2 regions of the Nitratidesulfovibrio sp. D1 genome follow, and region 1 is predicted to be linked to the other one. Evidence: predicted binding sites of a transcription regulator. Region 1 holds the regulator's gene; the other holds the start of a gene.

Region 1 (4,210 bases):
GCCTTTGCCGGTGGCCGGAAGCGGGACGGATACGGCGTCGGACTCCGCCTGGGCGGGTGATATGTCGGACGGCGTGGCCTTGGTGGGCATGGCGGACTCCTCGGGCGGCCCGTGCCGGATGCCGTTGCGGTGGGCGCTGCGATGTACGCTGGCGGTTACAGGTGGAGCATGCGCGTTACGGCCTGACGGCGGACGGTGCGGCCAAGGACCGCCCTGCCCCGCCGTTCCGGCGTGCCCGCGTCATGGGTCACGCGTCACGGATCAGGTGGTCCGCATGATGGCCCGGAAGGCCTCGCCGTCCGGCGCCTCGAGCATGGCGCGGCGGAACTGCGGGTCCTTCAGCAGGCGCGAGATGTGGGCCAGGATGCGCAGGTGCATGCCCGCCACCTGCTCCGGGGCCAGCACCAGGAAAAAGAGGTGGCAGGGCTTCATGTCCAGCGCGTCGAAGTCCAGGCCGGGCACGCTGCGCCCCACGGCCACCACGATGTCGCCGATGGACGCCAGCTTGCCGTGGGGGATGGCCACCCCGTCGCCGATGCCGGTGGTGCCCAGGCCCTCGCGGTCCTGCAGCACGCCCAGCGCAACGGCGGCATCCACTTCGGGATGCCGCCGCACCACGGCCTGCACGAGTTCCGCCAGCACTTCCTTCTTGGTGCCGGCGGAGAGCTCGGGCAGGATCAGATCATCGTGAAGATACTCCGAAAGCCTCATGTATGACGCCTAGACGACCGGATCGATAAGGCCGAAATCGCCGTTGCGACGCCGGTAGATGATGTTCACGCGTTCCACTTCGGCGTTCAGGAACACCAAGAATTCGTTGTCGCCCTGGTCGAGCTGCATGGCCGCCTCGTCCACGTGCATGGGCTTGGGGGCGAAGTGGTCGGTGCCGACGATGGTGCGGTCCTCGCCTTCGCCCATGGTGCTGAAGGTGAACACGTCGATGCCCTTGCCCACCTTTTCGGACTGGACGGAGCGGCGGCGGTCCTTCTGCTTTTCCACCTGCTTGCGCAGCTGCGAATCCAGCTTTTCCAGCACCAGGTCGATGGTGGCGTACATGTCTTCGGACTGCTCGACGGCGGACAGGGTGAACCCGTCGCCGGCCATCTGCACTTCCGCCTTGTGGCGGAACTTGTCGACGGAAAGGTTCACCTGCATGTCCAGGGCGGACTTGCCGACGAACCGGCCAAGCTTTTCAAGACGGCGGCGGGCGTACTTCTTCAGGTGGTCGGAGGGTTCGAAGTTCTTGAAGGTGAAGGCGATGTTCATACGCTCCTCCAGTGGTGAGAGGGGGAATGCGGCGCGCGGCCCGCACGCGGGGTGCGGCTGCCGGATGCGCCGCCGGCGACGGGTGCCCCCCTGGTCGCCGGGTCGGGCGCGGGGGCACGGGCCGTCAGAACAGTTCCTTCCGCTTGGAAGAGGAGGGAATGTCCATGGCAGTACGATACTTCGCAACGGTCCTGCGGGCAATATTGACTTTGAGCTGTTCCTTCAGAATTTCGCCGATGCGCTCGTCGCTCAGGGGTTCCTTGGGGTCTTCGCCGCCGATCAGCTTCTTGATCAGCGCCTTCACGCTCTCGGAACCCACCTGGCTGCCGTCGTCCAGTTCCAGCGCGCTGTTGAAGAAGAACTTCAACTCCACGATGCCGTGCGGGGTGGCCACGTACTTGCTGGTGGTGATGCGGCTGACCGTGGATTCGTGCATGCCGATGTCGTCGGCGATGTCCTTGAGGATGAGCGGCTTCAGGCGCGAAACCCCGTCCTCGAAAAAGCCCCGCTGGTACTTCACGATGGATTCCACCACCTTGTACAGCGTGCGCTGGCGCTGGTACAGGCTCTTGATGAGCCACGATGCCGAGCGCATCTTTTCCTGGAAATATTCGCGCTCGCCCGCCGACGCGGCCGCCGCGGCGGACCGCTCGTACATGGTGCTCAGTTGCAGGTGCGGCAGGCCGTCCTCGTTGAGCATGATGATGAAGTCGTCGTCGTACCTGTAGACGTACACGTCGGGGCTGACGAACTGCGGGTCGCTCCCGCCGTAGCTGGCGCCGGGCATGGGGTCCAGGGTCTGGATGAGGTCCAGGTATTCCTTCAGGTCCTCCATGGTCAGGCGGAACTTGCGCAACAGCGGCTTGTAGCGGCGCTTCTCAAGGTCTTCCAGGTGGTCGCGCACCAGTTCCACCAGCACCTTGTCGCGCGTGTAGCCCAGCATTTCTATCTGCACCAGCAGACATTCCTGCGCGGTGCGGGCGGCCACGCCCACGGGGTCGAAGCGTTGCAGGGCGTGCAGCACCGGCTCCACCTCGGCCGGGGCCACGCCCGCCATCTCGGCAATTTCGTCGAGGGTGGCGTGCAGGTAGCCGGACGAGGCGATGTTGCCGATGATCACCTCGCCGATGTCCTTCTGGCGCTCGGTAAGCGAGGACAGGCGCAACTGCCACATCAGGTGCCCTTCCAGCGAAGGCTTGGCGGCGTAGCGCGCCTCGAACGAGGTCATCTCCTCCGGCAGTTCCGATTCGCGCACCGTGGACTGGCGGCTGGTGCTGGCGAAGTCGCCCAGGTAGTCCTCCCAATCGGCCTCGCGGGCAATCTCGCGGTCGTAGGCGGCATCTGCGGCGGTGGCGGGATCGCTGGCGGCGTCACGCTGGTCGGGCGTCTCGGCCAGCGGTCCCTCGTCCTGGGTTTCCTCCAGAAACGGGTTTTCCAGCAGTTCCTGCTGCACCGTCTCGACAAGCTCCAGCCGCGAAAGCTGCAACAGCCGGATGGCCTGTTGCAGTTGCGGCGTCATCACCAGTTGCTGGGTGAGCTTGAGCTGTTGTCTGAGTTCCAATGCCATGCGTGGACAACCCCTGGACCTTTCGAGGCCCTATGCACCTTGCGTTGAGGCCGAACGAGATGACGACGCGACGCGGCGCGCGGCGTCAAGCAAGAAACGGCCCACAGTGAAAATGTGTTCCCTTCCCCAAGAGGTTAGGTGAACCATGCCACAGAAGCAAGAAGTATGCAACCGCTGTCGCCGATTCGCGGGTCAACATTGCGCATGCGCGCAACCCCCTGTCAGACAAACGAAAACGGCGACCCCCGGAAACCGGAGGACGCCGCTGGCGTACGATGCATGCCCAGGCCCGCTACAGGGAGAATCCTTCGCCCAGATACACGTCCCGCGCGCGCGGGTTGTCCACGATGTGCGCGGGCGTGCCCTCCAGGATCACCTCGCCCTGGTGCACAAGGTAGGCCCGGTCGCAGATGTGCAGGGTTTCGCGCACGTTGTGGTCGGAGATGAGCACCCCGATGCCCCGGTCGCGCAGGCCGGTGATCAGTTGCTGGATGTCGTCCACGGCCAGCGGGTCGATGCCCGCGAAGGGTTCGTCCAGCAGGATGAACTTGGGCTCGCGGATCATGGACCGCGCGATCTCCAGGCGACGCCGTTCGCCGCCGGACAGGTGCATGGCCACGGAATCGGCCAGGTGGGTGATGCCGAAGTCCGCCAGCAGCATGTCCGAGCGTTCCTTCTGCCCGGCCTTGGAAAGCCCGGTGTGCTCCAGGATCATTTGCAGGTTCTGGCGCACCGTGAGCCGCCGGAAGATGGAGCTTTCCTGCGGCAGGTAGCTCAGCCCCACCCGGGCCCGCTCGTGCAGGGGCCAGTCGGCGATGTCGCGGCCGTCAAGCTCCACCCTTCCCGCAGTGGGCTTGATGATGCCGATGAGCATGTAGAAAGTGGTGGTCTTGCCCGCGCCGTTGGGGCCCAGCAGTCCCACGGTCTCGCCCTGGGTCACGGACAGCGAGACGCCGCGCACCACCTCGCGCTGGCCGAACTGCTTGTGCAGGTCCTCTCCGCGCAGCACCGAGGTCACTGGGCCGCCCCCTTGGCCTTGGCATTGTCCTTGGCGGCATCCTTGCCGTTGTCCTTGGACTCGCCGAAGGGGTTCACGTCGCCGGACGAGGTGAACACCGCCTGCACCCGCTTGGTGGACGAGCCGCGCACTTCGCTGCGGTTCTCGCGGGTGTAGAAGGTGATGACCTCGCCCTTGATGCTGTTGTCGCCCTCGTGCAGCACGGGGTTACCTTCCATGACCAGCACGGCGGTGTCCACGGTGTAGGTGGCCTTCTCGCATTCGCCGGTGCGGTTCTCGCGCTTCATGCGCACGTTGCGCTCGGCCACGATGCGGTCGATCTCGCCCGCGTCCATCCCCGATATTCCTGATTGGCCTGA
Region 2 (4,210 bases), on a different contig from region 1:
TTCCCGTGCGATACCGGACTATTTCGTGTCGGCCCGCACCAGCAGCACGTCGCAGGGGGCGTCGCGGGTCAGCCGGGCCACGGCGTCGCGCATCACCTCAAGCCCGCGCGTAAACGGGTTGGACAGCACCAGCAGGTCGTAGCCCTTGGCGGCCTGCTCGCGGATCACGTCCACCACGTCGCCGGGCGCGGTCAGCAGTTCGCCGGGCATGTCGCCCCGGAGTTCCAGGAAGGCGCGCGCGCTTTCCGCCGCCGCCTTTTCCTCCAGCCCCTGCATGTATTCCAGAAAGCCGATGCGCGAATTGCAGCCGGACAGCCAGTCGTGCCCGGTGAACACGTCCCACGTGGCGTCGATGACGAACAGGGCGTCCAGGGTGGCGCCCTTCTCGCGGGCGATGCGGATGGCCTCGTCCACGGCGCGGCGTGCGCCGGGGCCGTCGTCGAGGGCGAGCAGCAGCTTCATGGGGGGCGTCACGGGAGGCGTCATGGGGGCATGTTCTCCGTAGGCGTATGGCGGGCGGCGCATGGCCGCCCGCCGGATGTCTGGCTTGTGTGATGGTTCGGCCGGGCGGAAGGATCATCCTGCCGCCCTCATTGCCTGCGATCTTGGGATATTGCGCTATGCGGATTTTTGTTCTCTGCCAAGGAAGAGAGATTTTTTATGAAGGGAGTATACTCTTATCGTATTCGACCGGAATAAAAAATCTTTCTGACGCAGGCAGAGGGCAAAAGGCCCATAGCGCCCCCCTAAGGCAGGGTGCCCTTCTCGTGCTCCATGACCACAATGGCCTGCTTGCCCTTCTTCACGGCGTCGCCGGGCTTGCCGGAAACCTTCAGCACCTTGCCGTTGGCCTTGGCGGTGAAGCTCTCGACCGCGACCTTCTCTTCCATCACGTTGTTGACCCACTTCTTCTTGACCACTTCCAGCGAATAGAGCGGGTCGCCCTTCTTCACCTCGGCGCCTTCGGCCACGAAGATCTCCACCAGCTTGCCGTCCTGCGGGGCCTTGATGCCCACCGAGGGCACGATGAAGGCCATGTAGGTCAGCACCACCACCACGATGAGGGCCGAGGCGATGATGGCGGCCACGTCCTCGTGGCGGTCGCTCCTGAATACGGTAAGGGACTTCTTCTTGTCGGACATGTGCGTGCTCCTCGTGCCGGCGGCCTAGAAGGCGCCTTCCTTCGGAATGAAGGCCAGGATGATGATCAGGGCGAGAACGTACTTGGTGGCGCCCGCGATGAGGCCGATGCGCAGCGGCTTGCCGCCCGCGGCCCTGATCTCGCGCACGTCGATGTACGCGCCAAGGCCCACCAGGCCCACGCCGAATACCCAGGCCATGACGTCGCGCATCAGGTGCAGCGTCTCGGAGCCTTCAGCGCCGAGGATGTGCAGCGAGGACAGCGCGGTCATGCCCACGAAGCCCAGCACGAAGATGGGGAACTTGGAGGCGAGGATGGAACCGAGGCTGACGTGTTCTGCGTCGGCCTCGCCCTTCCAGTACCAGGCGGTGATGAAGAACACCACGAACGGAATGCAGATGACCCGCACCACGTTCCAGATTTCGCCGTAGGCCACGGCGGTGCCGGGGGCGAAGTTGGGGTTGAAGGCAAGGCAGGTGGCCAGCACCTGGCCGGAGTTCAGGATGCCCGTGCCCACCCACGCGCCGAACTGGTAGTCGGACAGGGCCAGCATCTTGCCGACGAACGGGCTGACGAACATGGTCATGATGCCGAAGCCGAGAATGGTGGCGATGGACAGGGCCAGGTCCACCGGCTTCGCGCGCACGCCGGGCGCGGTGGCCACGGCGGCGGAAACGCCGCACACGCCGCAAGCGGCGGCCATGGTGGCGGTGACCGAGCGGTCGGCGTCAAGGCGCTTGCCCAGCCACAGGATGAAGATGGCCGTGCCGAACACGAAGGCCACGATGAGCGTGATGGCGATGCCGCCCACCTTCAGCAGCTTGTCGAAGGTGTACAGCGAGCCCAGCATGATGACGCCGGTCTTGATGAACAGGCGCGTGGTGCGGAAGCCTTCCTCGGCCCATGCCGGAATCTTTCCGCCGAACAGGATGTTGCGGTAGAACATGCCGGTAAGGATGGACAGCAGGATGTAGTTCAGGCTCAGCACCTGCACCAGCCAGCCCTTCCTGCCGAACACCACCGCGTCCTTCATCCACGGTTCAACGTACACGCGCAGCACGTACAGCGTGCCGATCATCACCGCGAGCCCGGGCACGATGGCCAGGATCTTGCCGAAAAGCCCCTTGTCTTCCATTGCGTTGCATCTCCTCGGGGGTTGCGTGACTTCCGGACGATGCCCCGGCGGCCGCGATCCGCGCCGCCGGGGCATCATCCCTTTCCCTTTCTCTCGTCTTTCCCGCGTCTTTCCCGCATCCGTGCGCGGCGCCGTTGCCGCCCCCTGCCGGGGGAGACCGCGGGCAGGCTCCATGGCGGCGCCCCTTTGCGCCGCCGGGCCATGCCCGCCGCCACGGCCGCCGCGCGCCGGATACGCCCGCCCCGAGAGCAAGACGCGGGCCATCCGGGCCGTAAAGGTCAGGATTCAAGCATTGCGCGGTGTTGCGCCGCGCCTTCCCCGGCCTGCCTGCTAACTCGCGGCAGCACCCGCAGCCGGTGCAACGCAGCTTGCGGCGCGCGGGTTGCCCTTTGTCCCGCCTGTGCTAGACAACGGCCATGCCGCGCCGGGCGCGCGGCCGGACCCGCCCCTTCATTGTTGACGCGCCCGCGCAAGGAGCCCCGTGTTTCGACTCACGCCCCATTCGCTCCAGGCCCGCTTCCTGCTGGGCCTTTTGCTCATCCTCGCCTGCCTGGGCGGGTTCTTCGCCCTGTCGCTGTTCATGCACCTGGAACGGCTGGTGGAAAACGAAGCCCGCGACCGCGCGGCGCTCATCCTTTCGCAGGCCGAGGCGGTGCAGAGCTACGTGCGCAACACCCTGCGCCCGGCCATGTACCGCGCCATGCCCGACGACACCTTCGTCATCGAGGCCATGTCCACCTCGTTCGTCACCCGCGCGGTGATGAACGACAACAACCTGGCCCACGACCGCTTCACCTACCGCCGGGTGGCCGTGGGCGCGCGCAACCCCGCCTACGAGGCCTCGGAGTTCGAGCGCGGCATCATCGCCCGGTTCCGCGACGACCCGGAACTGACCCGCGTGGAGGACGTCAGCGAAGAGGACGGGGAACGGCTGTTCATCACGGCCAAGCCGGTGCGCTTCGAAACCTCGTGCCTGCGTTGCCACGGCGACCCTGAACAGGCCCCGCCCGTGCTGCTGTCCATGTACGGGGCGGAGCGCGGCTTCTGGCGCAAGACCGGCGACCTCGCGGGCATGACCATGGTGGCCCTGCCCATGGACCAGGCCGTCAGCGGCATGACCGAGGCGGTGGTGTCGTTCGGGGTGCTGTTCGCGGGCGGGGCGCTGGTGCTGTTCGCGGTGATTCACGTGTTCTTCAACCGGCTGGTGGTGCACAACCTGCGCCGCATGGGCGGGGTGATGCGCCGCCACTTCCCGGACGAGGCGGACATGACCATGCCCCGGCGCGGCCACCCGGACGTGGGCATCGACGACCTGCTGGGCGACATGGAATCGCTGGCCCGGCATCTCAGCGAGGCGCGGGCCAAGCTGCGCGACTACGCCGCCAATCTGGAAGGCATGGTCCACGAGCGCACCGTGGACCTCGCCACCGAGGCCACGGCCCGGCGCACCGACGTCGAGTTGTTCGTGGGCCTGCTGGACCGCCTGAACCGCAGCAGCGGCAAGGGCGAACTGCTGGCCGCCTCGCTGGCGCTGGTCGCGCGGCGCTTCGGGGCGGACCGGGCGGCCTACGCCTGCGTGCTCTCGGCCAGCGACTTCCATTCCTGGCCGGACCGCGCCGTGCGGCCGGAACTGCCCCCCGACTGGCACGACCTTGCGGCCGAGGGCGCGCCGCGCCTGACCCCGCGCGCGTGGTTCATCCCGGTGCAGACCAGCGACACCACGCGGGGCCTGTTGTGCCTGTACTGGGACGCGGACCACGCCAGCGGCCCCGGCACCGCCGACCTGGCCCAGGCCGTGGGACGCCAGCTGGGCATCGCCATGGACAACCTGGACGCGCTGGACAACCTGCTGCGCCAGAACGCCCTGCTGGACTCCATCTTCGAGGGCATTTCCGACCCGCTGCTGCTGCTGGGCGGCGACGGCCGGGTGGTGC

What was found. The regulator sigma-54, encoded in region 1, starts transcription at its own class of promoters, with help from an activator protein. The targets are predictions, from matches to a motif close to CTGGCACGGNNNNTGCTT.
Region 2: ACR4XJ_RS02285 (YeiH family protein) is a predicted target of sigma-54. The motif match lies at 2,523-2,540, and genes of this name have one in related genera.

What each region holds. Positions count from the first base shown of each region.
Region 1 covers NZ_JBPGNZ010000002.1:100,181-104,390, forward strand. Annotated here, with positions in the region: gene ACR4XJ_RS03625 (PTS sugar transporter subunit IIA) at 262-711, opposite strand; gene hpf (ribosome hibernation-promoting factor, HPF/YfiA family) at 721-1,266, opposite strand; gene rpoN (RNA polymerase factor sigma-54) at 1,391-2,833, opposite strand; gene lptB (LPS export ABC transporter ATP-binding protein) at 3,126-3,851, opposite strand; gene ACR4XJ_RS03645 (LptA/OstA family protein) at 3,848-4,210, opposite strand, start outside.
Region 2 covers NZ_JBPGNZ010000001.1:540,962-545,171, forward strand. Annotated here, with positions in the region: gene ACR4XJ_RS02275 (universal stress protein) at 19-486, opposite strand; gene ACR4XJ_RS02280 (biotin/lipoyl-binding protein) at 747-1,142, opposite strand; gene ACR4XJ_RS02285 (YeiH family protein) at 1,167-2,276, opposite strand; gene ACR4XJ_RS02290 (c-type heme family protein) at 2,758-4,210, shown strand, end outside.